One region of the Parageobacillus sp. NEAU-HV-2 genome, then DNA from elsewhere that is predicted to be linked to it. Evidence: riboswitches for the same ligand, from Rfam matches in the RefSeq annotation. Region 1 holds a riboswitch; the other holds the start of a gene.
What was found. A riboswitch is a leader RNA that binds a small molecule or an ion and turns the genes downstream of it on or off. The one in region 1 is predicted to bind S-adenosylmethionine.

Region 1 (7,999 bases):
TCGCCTCCACGGCGGGCACCGGCGGGCGGAACAAATAGCCTTGCGCTTCTTGGCAGCCTTTCTCGCGCAAATAGGAAAGCTGCTCGATCCGCTCGACTCCTTCAGCAACTACATTCATGCCAAGATGATGCGCGAGCGAAATAATCGTGTTTGTAATCACGCTTCCGTAATAGGAGTGGGGACAGTCGGCGATAAACGAACGATCAATTTTCACTGTATCGATTGCAAGCTGTTTTAAATAAGCGAGCGAAGAATATCCTGTGCCGAAATCGTCGATGGCAAGGCGCACCCCGATTTCTTTGAGGCGGCGCAAGTTATTTAAAATCGTCGCTTCATTGTAAACGGCAATGTTTTCTGTAATTTCGAGCTCAAGCCATGCTGGGTCCATATTCGTTTCTGCTAAAATTTCTTCGATGCGGGCGGCGAAACGATGATCGTACAGCTCTTTCACGGAAACGTTTACCGCAATGCGAATCGGCGGCAGTCCTTGTTTCCGCCAGCGTTCGTGCTGCCTGCACGCCTGTCTTACCGTCCATTCACCGATTGGGACAATCAGTCCTGTTTCTTCGGCGAGCGGGATAAATTCGCTAGGAGGAATGGCTCCTTTGTCGGGATGGTGCCAGCGAATGAGCGTTTCTAGCGCGGCAAGCTTTTTTTGCTGTATATCGACAATCGGCTGGTAAACAACGGACAATTGTTTCTGTTTCACGGCATAATGCAGATCGTTAAGCAAAAAGATATTTGGCAGCCGCTGTCGCAAAAGCGACTCATTGTAAATATAATAGCCGTTTTTTCCTTTTCGTTTTGCTTCGTCTGTCGCTATATCTGCATACGTAATGATCGTATCAATATCCGTGTCTTGATCCTGGAAAAAAGCGATGCCGATGCTGCACGTAAGAAATAGTTCACGCGCGTCGACGCGAAACGGCTCCGTAAAGGCTGCCAATATTTCTTCCGCGGTCCGCACTGCTTCTTCATTTCTAGCGATGGGCGCTAATAAAATGATAAATTCGTCGCCGCTCATATAAGCGACGTCGCCGCGATCATCCACTTTTTCCCGCAATCGCTCCGCTACCTTTTTCAACAGTTGATCGCCGGTATGATGCCCTAGCGTATCGTTAATATACTTAAATCCATCTAGATCTATATATAAAATGGCGCCAAGGTGCTTCATTTCTTTCGTTTTTAGAAACGCATCGCTGGCAAGCTCTTGCAGCCGCCGCCGGTTTGGAAGCCCCGTCAACGAGTCATAATATGCCATACGACGAATTTGTTCATTTTGTTCGGTCCGTTCTGTCACATCTTTGGCAATGCAAGAAATGGCGATAATTTTTTTATTGACGAAAATAGGAATAGACGTAACGCTGACATAACGTTGGCTGCCGGACTGATGGCGAATGCGCAGTTCGATATGGCATGAATGCCCTTTCGCTGTATCGCGGAACGCTTTTATTGCTTTCGGCACATCTTCTTTGACAACCAAATCGTCGATTTTCATCGTTAAGAGCGCGTCGCGGCTATAGCCGGAAATGACGGAACACGCCTCATTGGCCGCAAAAAAAGAACCATCAAGATACAAGGAGAAAACGGCGTCTTGATTATAATGAAATAGCGACTCATATATTTGCCTGCTTTCTTGCAGCGCCTGTTTCATTTTCTCATGCTCGAGCGCGATTCCGGCCAATGAAGAAAACGTATAAATGAGATCGATGTCTGCGTCTTGAGGCTCACACGGCTGCTCATGATAGATAGCAAATGTTCCTAAGACTTTTCCATTAGAAGAAAAGATCGGAATTGACCAGCAGGCGCGCAAACCGTGAGGCAAGGCGAGATGTCGATAATTTTTCCATAACGGATCATGCTCGATATCGCTGACGATGACAAGCTCTTTTCGATAAGCCGCCGTACCGCATGACCCGGCGCACGGGCCGATTTCAAGCCCGTTGATCGCGTCAACATACGCGTGCGGCAAACTGGGAGCGGCGCCATGATAAAGCCGGTTATCGTCTTCATTGGCCAATAAAATCGAACATACGATATGCGGGCGGATTTCTTCCACCGATTGGGCGAGCTCTGTCAAAATTTCCTCCAGTGGAGTATGTTTGACGACCAGCTCTAAAATATGCCTCTGTTTCGCTAACAGCTGTTTTGCATACGTTTCCGCCGCCATGTTATAACATGATGCGAGGAAAAGCATTTTTCCGTTTTCAGATCGCCTCTTGCGAATTCCCATTTGCATAAATAAAATGTTTCCAGCCTTTGTCACCGTCCGCAACTCCAGCGTATGGACCGCATCTGCTGGAGTTGTAAAAATAAGCTGAGCCTGTTGTTTCAGGCGTAGCTGATCTTCTTGATGAACGATGATCGAAATGGGCGCGCCAATGAGCTCGTCGCGTTTGTATCCGAGCGCCGATACGGCAAAATCATTTATATCAACGATATAACCATCTAGATCAAAAATAAATTGCACGGCAGGCATAAAAAAGTAAAGCGGAATGTAGGGAGTTTGCATCTGATATTTCCTCATATAAAAGCAACTCTCCAATCATGAACGAAATAATTTTTTCTACACCATATTATCTATATTATCACGTTTCATTTGATTTTGTCGAAAAAAACAGAATAGTGACGAAAGAGAACAAAAATGGCTGATGCGAACGATCATTTATACCGCACATGCCCAATGTTTTGGGAAATGAAGAAGCAAATGTCTACCAAATTTAAAATAAAACTATGTGCTAAATAATCAACAAAAAAATAAGAAAGAATAAAAGTCGCTTAGCCAAATTCTATCCGCTTTTAGAAGCAGCGCAATAATAAGAAGAGGGAGAAGGTGCTTTTGCCCTTCCTTTCCTAATTTGCGGAAAAACAAAAAATGATTGTCATCACAAAAGGACCATGATAAGATAAAAACAAACTACATACAGTCTTATCAAGAGTGGATGAGAGATCGGGCTCAATGACTCCACAGCAACCTGCGTATTTCGCAAGGTGCTCCAACCCGCAAAGCGGTTTCGCTTTGGATGATAAGAACGGCTGACCCCTTTCGCATCATTCATGGCGAAAGGGGTTTTTATGTACAATACAAAGGAAAGAGGTGGGGACGCCGAGTGCGCGAAAATGATTTGATTCGCAGTTGTATGGCGGCACACTTAAAAGCAGAATCGTTCGCTTCTCATGTCGCCCGCTGCATAAGAAAACAGCTGTTGCAATTTGACAAACAGGCAGTGTTGTATTTTGACTGTTGCGCGAATTTTTTTCATCTGTATGGGTATGCACAAGGAAAGTCTTTTTATCTTATTTTGACGCTTGCAGAAGTGGAAGAGTGGAAAGCCGCTGGTCCTTATGCGCTTGATCGCTATATTTTTGGACAACTAGCAGAAAAAGGAGTTTCATTGGTACATATGACCCCATATTTGCGGGCGGTATTTTCACAAGTTTAAAAAGGTGATAGAAAGGAAGAGAACGAAAATGACAGTGAAAAAATTTGAACATGTCGGCATTCAAGTCAAAGACATTGAAGTATCGAAAAAGTTTTATCAAGAGGTAGTCGGGTTGGAATTGCTCAGCGAGATGACGCATACGAACGGCACGATGAAACTAGCGTTTTTAGGATTGGATGGCTCGGTCATTGTCGAATTGATCGAAGGGTATAATCCGAATTTGCCGACGGAAGGAAAAGTGCATCACGTCGCCTTTACCGTGGAAGGAATTGAACAAGAAAAAGAACGGCTGCAGTCCCTTGGAATTTCGCTCGTCTGGGAAGATATTACGACGCTGCCAAACGGGGCGAAATATTTGTTCTTCCTTGGACCGGATGGTGAATGGATCGAATTTTATGAACCGGAAAAATAAAGAAACTGATAAAAACCGCTCTGTTTCTAGTTGCGAACAGAGCGGTTTTTCCATGACGTTTCGGTGATATACGGGAATTTTCGAAATACCCATTTCAACACGTTCGGTACGACGATAATGACAAGAAGAAGCCGCACAAATTGCAAGGAGCTGACAATTGCCGGATCTCCGCCGACTGTTTGCGCCGTTAACACCATTTCCACAAGTCCACCTGGGGCGAGGCTTAACAGCGCGGTCGACAGCGGAAGATCCGTTAATTTCGCAAATGCCCAGCCGCATCCGAACGATAGAGCAATTAATACTAGCGCAAGCAAAAAATATACCCAGCTAAATTTTCCGCCAAGCTTAATATCTTCTAACGTAATGCGGTCTCCCATGTTCATTCCGACACTAATTTGCGCCAAAATAATCAACCATGCAGGCAGTGGCGGTAAGTTCACTCCAGCCACATGCATCACTGCCGTTACGGCAAGGGGTCCGACGACGTATGCCGCCGGAATGATGTTTCGTAAAAGAAGCGCGCCAAAAACGCTTAACAAAAGCCAAGCGTAATGACCATCGGCAGAGGCAGCAACCGCCTGAGCGGTTGAGCTTCCTGACGATGCATCTCCGCTCAACCAATGAACAACGGCCGTGGGCACAAGAAAAACGACCGTTAACAAACGAATCGTTTGAAAAATCGTCACTAGTGCTGTATTGGCATTGAATGATTCGCTCGCGGCCACCATTTCCGACAATCCGCCCGGAACAGAGGCAAACACACTTGTCACCTTATCAATATGCGTCCATTTCGTCACGGCGATGCTGTTCATAATATTGATGACAATCAGCAACACCGCGACAGCGAGGAACGGAACAATATATGGCGCAATCGTTAACAGCGTCTCTTTTGTAAATGACAGTCCAAAATAAGTGCCTAATACAATCAATCCGCTGTTGGACAACGCCTTTGGCGCCGCTACTTGGCGCTTGATGATCGTTTTCCAAACAAGCATTCCGGTAATGGCCCCAAGCATCCATGGAATCGGGGAATGGAGATGATAAAACAGCAAACCGGCCAGTCCTGCGACGAGATAGGTTTCTAACACTTTCATTGCTGTAGTCCTTTCCATTCTCTGTAAACCTATCACTATTGTAAAGGAAAATAAAAGGAAAAGGAAGTAATGTGCTCATGTGGTATACTTGAAAAGGAAAGGGGAGGGAGAATGATGGAAGAACAAGTAAAACATGCGATTCAAGACGAATACCCAGAGGAATTTGCCTGGTGCTACGGATGCGGACGGATGAATGAGCACGGCCACCATTTCCGCACCGGATGGCAGGGGGAGAAAACGATTACGATTTATACGCCGCGCCCTGAGCATATCGCCATTCCCGGCTTCGTATATGGCGGATTGATCGCTTCGCTGATCGACTGCCACGGAACGGGCTCGGCTGCGCTGGCGCTGCATCGCAAAAATGGCCATGAACCAGGAGACGGAGAAGTGCCGCCGCGGTTTGTGACTGCTTCCTTGAACGTAGAGTTCTTGAAACCGACACCACACGGAGTTCCGTTAAAAGCAATCGGCACGGTCGAAGAAATTCATCCGAAAAAGTGGAAAGTGTATACGGAAGTGTACGCGAATGATACACTTTGCGCGCGTGGTGAAGTCGTGGCGGTGGTCATGCCGAAGACGTTTGGGCAAAAATAACACACCCATCGCATCGCAGACAAAAAGCAGGAGGTCGTCCTGCTTTTTTACCGTTTAGGCATAATCATCACCGAGGAAACGGCGTTTGCGACTTCTTTGCCGTTTTGCGTTAAGACAGCGGTCAGATAGGCAACAGTGCGTCCGAATTTTTCCACCTTTGCTTCGACCTCCACTTCACCGACAACGGTCGGGCGGTGGAACGTCGTATGTAGGTTGATCGAGGCAAATGTTTGGTCTTCATGGAGCAACGTCGTAATCGCATACGCCATCATAATATCGGCCGCCGCACTGACAAATCCGCCCATAATGACGCCGTTTCCGTTTAGTAAATGCTCCCCGATCGTCCACTTTCCTTTCGCATATCCTTCACCTGTTTCCACTAATTGAACGCCAAGCGACGTATCACAGGCTGGCGGCGCACTTTTTCCTGCAATGACGTCGTGCAAGTTGACGGTTTTTGCCATAGCCACAACCCTTTCTTTGAAAATGGTAAGCTCCTATATTACCTATTCGCGAAAATGAGAAGATTTCCTTTTTTAATAGGGAAGAGCTGCGCAATACCTTGCTCCCATTTTCGTTGCCCCGACATTGTGAAGACCGCGGGATATTTTGTATTTGTGATGGGAAAAAGAATGGCGCGGTTCGATTTCGACAAATGGCAAAACGGAAAAGGGATGGAGATTGCCAGTGAAAAAAGTTCTCGTATTTTTGCATGAAGGCGGCAAAACAAGAAGGAAATAAAGGCAATGGGAAAGAAAGAGGAAGAAGGGACATCCTTTACGTGATGGAGTCAAGGACCAGCTCCCGCTATAGATGGATCAACGCGATGACTAATTGAGGACGTTGGTGTTGCACAAAGCAAAAAGCAGGGAGGTACTTGTTTTATGTACAAACAGCCGGACAAGGAGAGATGGACGGGTCGTATTGACAGCGAGAGCGAGGAAAAAAGTTTTCGCGTCCATCAAAAGATTCGTCTTCTTGATATGGGGCAAATACAGGCACAGGTAGAAAACGCCTTTGCTTTATTAGGCTTCCAATGTGATGAAGGGGTCCGCCGAAATCAAGGGCGGCAAGGAGCGCATCACGCGCCGGTGGAAGTGAAAAAAGCGCTGGCAAACTTGCCGTGGCACCTGTCGCCTGACACAATACTTTACGATGTGGGCGAAATTACTTGTGATGGGGAAGAGCTAGAAAACAGCCAGAAACATTTGGGACAGGTGGTAGAGCGCCTTATCCGTCATCGCATCACGCCGGTTGTCATCGGCGGCGGACATGAGACCACGTACGGGCATTATCTCGGTGTGCGGCAGGCGGTCGGTCCGGAAACGAAACTTGGCATTATTAACATTGACGCCCATTTTGACATGCGGCCGTACGAAACAGGGCCGTCGTCGGGGACGATGTTTCGGCAAATATTAGATGAAGATGGAAACGCGGGCTACTGTTGCCTCGGCATTCAGACACTAGGCAACACGGCGGCGTTATTTGAAACCGCAAAGCGATACGGCTGCACGTACATGCTTGAAGAAGAATTGACATTGGAAGCGCTAGATCGCGCGTATAGAATCATTGACGATTTTAGCAAAAACTATGACGTGCTGATGCTGACGCTTTGCATGGATGTGTTGAGTGCAAGCGCGGCGCCGGGAGTGAGTGCGCCTTCGCCGTTCGGGCTTGATCCAAAAATCGTCCGCGCCCTGCTTCGTTATATTATTTCGAAGCCGCAAACGATCAGTTTCGATATTTGTGAAGTGAATCCGTTGGTCGATGAAAACCGAAAAACAATCGCGTTAGCGGCTGCCTTCTGCATGGAGGCGCTCGTTCATTTCCACCGCCGCCAGCGGGTGGCGACAGGTCGGTGAAGCCGATGAAACTTTTGATCGCGGAGCGGGATGAAAACGAGAGCGCGGCGATCCGCTGGCTTGTTTCCGCCTATTCGCTGCCCATTCATCGCGTTTATACCGCCAATACCGTCGAGCAGACAATGAGGATATTAGAAAAGGAAACACCAGAGCTGTTATATATTGAATTGGACATGGTTTCCCATGACGATTGGGAGGAAATGGCGAAATACGTGCGGATGTTTTGCCAAAAAACGATTGCCGTTACGGCCGAGGCAACGTTTGCCCGGGCGAAACAGGCGATTGAATGGCAATGCGCCGATTTACTCGTCAAACCGCTCGAGCCAGTCAAGCTGAAGCAGTGCCTTCAAAAAGCGGTGTCTCCCTTCGTCCGCCAAGAGCGCCTCCATCCGCTCCCTTCCAACGATGCAGAACGTTATTCGTACCGTTCGCTCTTTTCCGAAGAGGTGGAAGCGGCAAATGTGGCGCTGTTGCTCCTGCAAACAGAAAATCCAAATCAATTGCAGGACGCTGTTTCCTTTTTAACACATTACTCGTTTCGTTATCCGTCTTGTGTGCTGCCGCTATCGAGTATGGTTGTCTGTTTGCTTT
Region 2 (7,999 bases), on a different contig from region 1:
CTAAACAGACGTTATACAAACGACGGCCGATTTCAAACCGCTTTTCGAGGATATGTTCTTGCCATGTTTCTGTCTGGAGCCGCAACGTCAATACATAGCTTGGTGTTTTCGCTCCCGCCAATGCAACCCACCTCCTTTACACATGCTTTTGATTTTCAATGTATTTCATAACGTTTTCTTCTGAAATGCATCCAACTGTACAACAAAAATAGCTGCGAGTCCAAAGGGAAGGCAGTCTGCTTTTCAATGACGGATATTTTTCACGCAAAATACGACTGCTTCTACCTTTAAATTTCCGGATTAACGTATGAATATGAACTCTTGGGTCAAAGGAAATAAACAGATGAACATGGTCAGGCATGATTTCTAAAGATTTGATTTCCACATCATTTTCTTTCGCCACTTGATAAAAAATTTTTCTTAAATCTTTTTCCATCTCACCGACTAGCACTTTTCGTCTGTATTTTGGACAGAAAATCACATGATATGGATGAAGATAAACCATTCCTTCTTTATGTATATATTGATCATTAGACATTAAATACCCCTATCTAATATCATGATAACCAAACATTAGATAGGTTACAATTATAATAAAGAATATTCTAATAATTTTATCATTCAGCCACTTCATCCCGATGACTAACGTCACGGGCTTTCGTGGCAGTTATTCTTGTAAAAAAACGAACGATTTCGATATGTGGGCCTAGACTGCACCCATGCCGGGTGCACGAAAAAACCACACCACTAGTGCTTACCTTAGTGGTGTGGTATAGAAACGTTGATTCTTATTTTCTGATAAATTGCTGTGTCCAGATGTAGCCGTTTTCTTCAAAACCTACTCCGATATGAGTGTAGTTTTTGTTCAAAATGTTTGCCCGATGGCCTGAGCTATTCATCCAAGCTGCCACTACTTCTTGCGGAGTCCGTTGGCCTTTCGCAATATTTTCTCCAGCGGCTGTATAAGAAATGCCGAATTTTCTCATCATGTCAAACGGAGAGCCATATGTCGGGCTGTTATGGGAGAAATAATGGTTCACTGCCATGTCTCTTGACTTTTCACGGGCCACTTTGCTTAACGCTAAATCAACCTTTAAAGGCGGCAAACCATATTTCGCTCTTTCTTTGTTCGTTAAGTCTACTACTTGTTGTTCATAAGCCTTTAATCCTGCTTCATTATTTACTTTTTGGCTCGGTGCAGGCGCCTGCGTTGCTGGCTTGCTTACAGGAGTTTGTACATTCGTTGACGGTTTTTGGACAGTAGTTGTAGCTGGTTTTTGCTGTATCAGTTTTGTCAATTCTGCATTTCCTGTTTGTTCTAAAATAAACTGCACCCATTTTTCGATATCTTGAATACTAGATGGATAGACAGTTTTAACTTCATAGTTTTGGATAGCCGGACATGGAGCAGGCCCAGCTGCTTCTGTTTTCGCTGTAAAAGATCCTCCTAAAATCGCTAAAGATGCAGCAAGTGAAAATACGACTTTTTTGTTCACGGTTTCTCCTCCTTCAATCTCATCCCTTGCTTGCACATACATAATAACACGGGTTTTTTGTAATATTTGTGGATAAATATGTAAATTAGATTAATTTACCATTGTTTTCTGAAAGAAAAGATTTTTTTCATAAAAAAATCGAGATCGATCCCCGATAAAAACTGATATTGTAAAAAAATATCTTTCACGGGTATTTAATCCTGTTTTGTAATTGATATAAATCATTCCCATCTATTACTTGCAAAAAAAAGATTGACAAAGTATAAGAAAAAGATAAAAATTAACATTTTTTACGATAGTGTTACAATATAGCATTTTGTTTGCAAGTTTTTTAAGAAATTTTTTATCGCATCTTGTCAAATCTTCATGACAAATTTTCGAACACTCTGTTTTTGTCGGCTTTGTAGTATATTGCGCTCATGATCTGTCCCGCAGCAGTCCACCGGCGCTTCGCCTTGAGCGGCTCTATCCTATTGTCGGGTGGTTTGAGCAATATTTGGCATAAAAAAAGTGGCTGCTCACGGCAGCCACTTATGTTAAACGATCGCAAATTATTCTCTTTTTGCTCCGTATCCCAATTTTTTTAATAACGAAATCGCCTGTTCCTTTTCTTCAGCCGTCAAGCCGGAAACCGTTTCGTGAATCGTCTGCGCATGCTCTGGAAAAACGTTTTCGATAAACGCTCTTCCCTTTTCCGTGATTGAAGCGTACGTGACGCGGCGGTCTTTCTCACATGCCCTCCGTACAATCAATCCTTTGCTTTCGAGCTTATCGACCACATAAGTAATGCTTCCGCTCGCGAGCAAAATTTTCTCCCCGATTTGCTGCAGCGGCTGATCCCCTTTATGGTAAAGCAGCTCTAACACGGCAAACTCGGTTGGATTGACGCCGAACGATTGAATCGATTTATTCGCTTGGTCACTAACAGATCGATATGCTCTTGATAAAACGATAAACAATTTTAATGATTGCTTAATGTCCTTCTCCATTCACAATCAAACCCTTTTGTCGCTAAATTTATAAAGGCATGTCCTGTTGATTTCCACAAAACACCGTTTTCTTACTTGCATTATACTTTAACTATTTGATATGGCGCAAATGTTTTTTAAAGCACAGCCATACTCATCATTTGGTGATTTGGTTTATTATATTAATAGTATGAAATAGGTTCTATTTATTGTTTAGGCGGTTATCACATTCGATCAGAGAACGCATATGGTAAAAATACTGGAAGCACGAAAAGGGGGATGCGATGAAACAAGTATTAATCGGCAGTATATTGTCGGCGTTATCGACCGGGTTGGGAGCGGTGCCGATTTTATTTTTGGCGAGATCGATTACCCACCGCTGGCGGGATATATTGCTGGCGTTTTCCGCAGGCATTATGATGGCTGCTTCGATGATGAGTTTAATCCCTGGGGCGTTGGAAATGGGAGGCTTTGCCGCCTTAACGGTTGGACTGTTTCTTGGCGTTCTTACATTAACGGTTTTAGAGATGACCGTGCCGCATATCGATTTAGAGCATACGCAAAAAGAAATCCAGTTTGATGAAAAGGCGATGCTGATTATCGCGGCGATTACGTTGCATAACCTTCCCGAAGGATTGTCGGTCGGGGTTAGTTACGCTTCCAATGTAGCGGAGACCGGCAATTTAATCGCGTTGGCGATTGGCTTGCAAAACGCGCCGGAAGGATTTTTAGTCGCGCTTTTTTTGATTAACCAGCAAATCGGAAAATGGAAAGCGTTTATCATCGCCACATTAACCGGTGCGGTGGAAATTGTCACTTCTCTGCTTGGCTTTTATTTAACCTCCATCTTTCGCGAGCTGGTTCCGTATGGCCTTGCCTTTGCCGCAGGAGCGATGCTGTTTATTATTTATAAAGAATTGATTCCAGAAAGCCACGGAGACGGAAATGAGCGGACATCCACCTATTCGTTTATCATCGGCATATTATTTATGATTTTTTTAGTCGAATCGTTTTAATGAAACACCCCCCTGCCCGAAGGGAAACAGGGGGGTTATCGCCTTACTGGCCTACTTCTTCTTTTTCTTCATACGGATGGGCAACCCAGCCGGACGGGTCGATAAACAAGCGGACGGCGACGACTTGGCGGTCGTCCATTAAGGTGAAATAATGCGGGTTTCCTTCCGGCACGGAAATGACATCGCCAGCTTCCAATTCGACATCAAAATAGCCGGTTTCGCTGTCCCCTTTGATGATAAAAATGCCATGGCCAGCAGTAATAGCGCGCACTTCATCTTCCGTATGAATGTGCACTTGTTCAAACTTTTTCAACAGTTCATCTAAATTCGGCGTCGCATCCGATAAGGCGACAATATCCCACGTTTTGTAGCCTCTTCTCGCCGCCAAATCTTCAATTTCTTCTTTAAACGTCGCCAAAATTTCCTCTTTTTCTTCGTCGGTCAATACATATTTGTCGCGCAAATGTTCCGGTAGTTTGTTAATGTCCCAATGCTCGTACAACACGCCTTGTTTGTTTAAAAAGCTGCGGACATTTTCATCCCCTTCAATCACTTCTCCCGTTTTTCTCACTTTGATTACTGCCATTGGAATTTCCCCCTCCATCAATTTTATGGTTTAACAACCGGCAGCACAGCGGTCTGCTTCAGCAGCAGCCACTTGACGTGCCAGCTGAATAAAAACTCCCACGCTTCTAAAAACTTCTTTGCCTCAAACGCGTCCCGCGCCCAGACGGTAATGCCGTGATTGCGGATCAACACCGCACCGGCATCCCCGTTGACATGTTTGGCGAATTCCTTGGCCAGCGTCGGAATGTGCGCATAATTCGGAATAATCGGGATGCGGACCGTCGCATCTTCTTCCCACAGCCCGAACGCTTTAATGATTTCCTGTCCGGAAAATGCGACTTCTCCTTTATCCCCGTACAGCTCGGAAATAATATTATTATCAACTGTATGGACGTGGAGGCTGCAGCCGGCATTTGTCCGATTGTAAATTTCCACATGCAGCAGCGTTTCCGCGGACGGCTTTAAATTTGTATTCTCGACCGGATGCCCGAACGCGTCGACAAGCAAAAAATCTTCGTCTGTCTGCTTGCGCTTGTCTTTACCGCTTGCGGTGACAAGAAAAGTCAGCGGGTTCTCCGTTACCTTGATGGACAAGTTGCCGCTCGTCGCGAAAAACCAATCGCGCTCTGCCAGCTCTGCCTTGACTTCGGCCAACTCCCTCCATTTTTTCACAACGATGCTCATACGTTTACCTCCATCGTCTGCAAAAAATGAATGACATCGAAAAACGTTGTAAACGGCGTGTGCGGAAGATCGAGCTCCTGACACTTGTCTAGCAGGAAGTCGCGGGCGAGGACGTGGTCAGCCCGTTTCGCTACTTCTAAATCAGTGATCGAATCGCCGATCACGATATGAAATGCATCCGGCACGGCCAGTTTTCTCAACAAGGATGGCTTGCAGCAGCCACAGCCGTTTTGGCACTGGCCATCGCACGCATGCGGCCATGTGATGCGGATCGTCTCGCCGCTGAAATCAGCACTGTTGCAAAAAATGCGCTCTTTTTCGACCAGTCCTTCTAACAGCGGATAGACAAAAAAGTCGATGCCACCGCTGACGACATAAAGCGGAATGTCGTGCTCCTTTGTAAATGCGACAAATTCGCGAAACCCGTCGCGAAGGCGGGCGGTTTGCAAAATGAAATCCGTAATTTCCTCCTTCCGGCTCGATGGAAGCAGGGAAAACATTTTCCCCACCCCTTCCTGCACGGAGATGCGCTGCGCCAATATATCATCTTTTAACGCTTCCCACTCGGGCGGCGCAAACTGCTTCATAATCGCGATAATGTTGTCATTGTCCGTAATCGTTCCGTCAAAATCGCAAAAGATCACTCGTTTGGTCATGATGTCACCTCTACTGCGCCCCACAGGTCGAGCGCTTTTTGCAACGCCTCATTGTCACGGGCCGCTTCATGTAAAGATTTGCCGGCAAGCACAGCATCGATGGCAGCGCGGAACGCTTTGCCGCCCCCTGCCGCTCCGTCTGGATGGCCGTGAATGCCGCCGCCGGCGTTGACGACGCTGTTTACGCCGAAATCGCGGAACAGAAGCGGCACCAGCCCTGGGTGAATGCCCGCTGACGGCACCGGAAACGCCTGTTTTAACGGCTCCTTCTCATCCGTTAATTCTTTGGCGATGCCAAGCGCTTCTTCTTTGTCGATCGCGACGCTTCCGTACGGCGATGGGAACAAGACAAAGTCGGCCCCGGCAAGACGAAGCAGCTTGCCAAGCAGCAAGGACGCTTTAACACCGTAAAATTCCGACGGGGTAAGCGCGCCGCTGAATGCCGGATGAGCCATAATCGGAATGGCAATCTCTTCATCCTCGCGTAATCCTTGCAATACATCCAACCCGTATACAAAAACGTTAAACAGCAATACATCCGCGCCCAGCTCCACCGCGCGTTTTGCTTTTTCTTTCAATTCGAACATTTTGCCGGTTAAATTGACGGCATATAACGTTCGTTTTCCCGTCTGTTCGAACACTTCGTTGAGCACCGCTTTCCCATCCGCAATCCGTTTTTCAAACGGCAGCACATCGCTGTCAAATAAAATTTCATCATCCTTGACAAGATCGACCCCGCCAAACGCCTGCTGCTTCAGCTGTTCGGTTAAATATGCTAAATCGCGGCCGATAATGCCTTTAAAAATGCTCATGAGAAGCGGACGGTCATATACATTGACTTTTTGGCGAATCCCATCGATGCCGAAGCGCGGACCCGGAAACTGTTTTTTCCAAGCGTCAGGGAGCGTTACATCTAGCAATTTTACTTCTCCGTCTAAAGACAGCTTGCCGAACACCGTTGCCAAAAGCGCCGGAATGTCAGCGCTGAAGTTGACTGTCGGATAAGCGATTTGCACGATCGCGCGCTTCAGCCGTTTGCCAAAATACTGATTTACCCGTTCGCTTTCTTCCAACTCTTGTATATGGACGACTTCCCCTTTATGTTTGCGCAGTTGCTCTTGTTCCAATAGAGGCAGGTCGGTCCATGTGCCAACCGTTAAGCCAAGGGCGATGCCTTCTGCTTTTTTCTTTATATCTTTCTCATCGTGAATAAGATATGTGGCAATGACTTGACTCATGTTCATCCCTCTTTCTCTTCATCAAAAAAGCCTCTTCATAAGAAGAGGCATTGAAATTGACACTCTTCTTATCTCTCAGCGTTTCCGCTGCAAGAATTAGCACCGTGCTTCGCGATCACCGCCAAGCCGGTTGCCGGGCTTCATTGGGCTTGTCCCTCCACCTACTCTTGATAAGAATGCTTGCAATATTGTATTCACTTTTCGGACTATTCGTGCATGCAAATTTAATTTGAATTATGACAGCATTTTTAAACGTTGTCAATCATTTTTTTGTTTTCAAAAAGACAAAGCTTGCCAATCCGCTCCGCGGCTTCTTGTAAACGGGCTTCGCTCGTCAATAAGCCAACGCGCACATAGCCTTCCCCATGCTCGCCAAACCCGATTCCCGGCGCGACAGCCACATGCGCTTTTTCAAGCAAATAATCGGAAAAACGTTCCGACGTCCAGCCGTGCGGCACCGGCAGCCACGCGAAAAACGAGCCCTTCGGTGGCGCGACATCCCAGCCGATTTGCCGCAATGCCGCCATAAACGTATTGCGCCGTGATTCATATAAGGCGACAAGCTCTTCGACACAGCGCTGCGAGGAAAGAAGAGCGGTTGCTGCCGCTTCTTGAATCGCGCCAAACAGGCTGACGTATAAATGGTCCTGAAGCAAATTAATCGCCGCAATCACGCTTTCATTGCCGACGGCAAATGCGACGCGCCAGCCCGCCATATTATACGTTTTCGAAAACGTATAAATTTCCACGCCGATGTCTTTTGCCCCTTCTGCCTGAAGGAAGCTAACCGGTTTTTTTCCATCAAAGCCAATCGCACCGTAAGCAAAATCATGGACGACGCAAATCCCGTGCTTGGCGGCAAACGACACCGTTTCCTCGAAAAATTCCTGCGAAGCAGTCGCTCCGGTTGGATTATTTGGATAATTTAAAAACATAAGTTTAGCTTTTTCTGCAATATGGCGAGGAATGTCACTATAATCAGGCAAAAACCCATGTTCGGCACGCAATGGCATCATCACCATTTTTGCACGCGCCAGCGCAATCCCCGACCAATAGTCAGGATACCCCGGGTCAGGAACGAGCACGATATCACCAGGATTCACGAGGCATTGCGGAATCTCGACAAGCCCCGCTTTGCCGCCGAACAAAATGGCGACTTCTTTTTCGGGGTCAACGGTCACGCCGTATTCCCGTTCGTAAAACTCGGCAACCGCCTGTTTCAAAAAAGAATACCCTTGAAACGGCGAATATTTGTGATATTTCGGGTTTGCCACCGCCTTTTGCATCGCTTCAACGATATGTGGCGGTGTCGGCTGATCCGGATTTCCTTGCCCTAAATTGATGACATCGTATCCTTCCGCGATTTTTTTGGCT

Region 2: it holds a riboswitch for S-adenosylmethionine, as region 1 does, so the genes downstream of both, mtnW (2,3-diketo-5-methylthiopentyl-1-phosphate enolase) here and AC1WMD_RS14470 (hypothetical protein) in region 1, are expected to answer to the same signal.

What each region holds. Positions count from the first base shown of each region.
Region 1 covers NZ_JBXUJJ010000009.1:57,280-65,278, forward strand. Annotated here, with positions in the region: gene AC1WMD_RS14465 (EAL domain-containing protein) at 1-2,527, opposite strand, end outside; SAM riboswitch class I at 2,927-3,033, shown strand; gene AC1WMD_RS14470 (hypothetical protein) at 3,111-3,443, shown strand; gene AC1WMD_RS14475 (VOC family protein) at 3,472-3,855, shown strand; gene AC1WMD_RS14480 (AbrB family protein) at 3,882-4,967, opposite strand; gene AC1WMD_RS14485 (PaaI family thioesterase) at 5,064-5,546, shown strand; gene AC1WMD_RS14490 (PaaI family thioesterase) at 5,594-6,010, opposite strand; gene hutG (formimidoylglutamase) at 6,431-7,408, shown strand; gene AC1WMD_RS14500 (helix-turn-helix domain-containing protein) at 7,414-7,999, shown strand, end outside.
Region 2 covers NZ_JBXUJJ010000001.1:309,165-317,163, reverse strand. Annotated here, with positions in the region: gene AC1WMD_RS01790 (RNA-guided endonuclease TnpB family protein) at 1-121, opposite strand, end outside; gene tnpA (IS200/IS605 family transposase) at 137-538, opposite strand; gene AC1WMD_RS01780 (CAP domain-containing protein) at 789-1,496, opposite strand; gene AC1WMD_RS01775 (MarR family winged helix-turn-helix transcriptional regulator) at 2,048-2,485, opposite strand; gene AC1WMD_RS01770 (ZIP family metal transporter) at 2,749-3,480, shown strand; gene mtnD (acireductone dioxygenase) at 3,524-4,066, opposite strand; gene AC1WMD_RS01760 (methylthioribulose 1-phosphate dehydratase) at 4,090-4,731, opposite strand; gene mtnX (2-hydroxy-3-keto-5-methylthiopentenyl-1-phosphate phosphatase) at 4,728-5,387, opposite strand; gene mtnW (2,3-diketo-5-methylthiopentyl-1-phosphate enolase) at 5,384-6,625, opposite strand; SAM riboswitch class I at 6,691-6,802, opposite strand; gene AC1WMD_RS01745 (pyridoxal phosphate-dependent aminotransferase) at 6,874-7,999, opposite strand, start outside.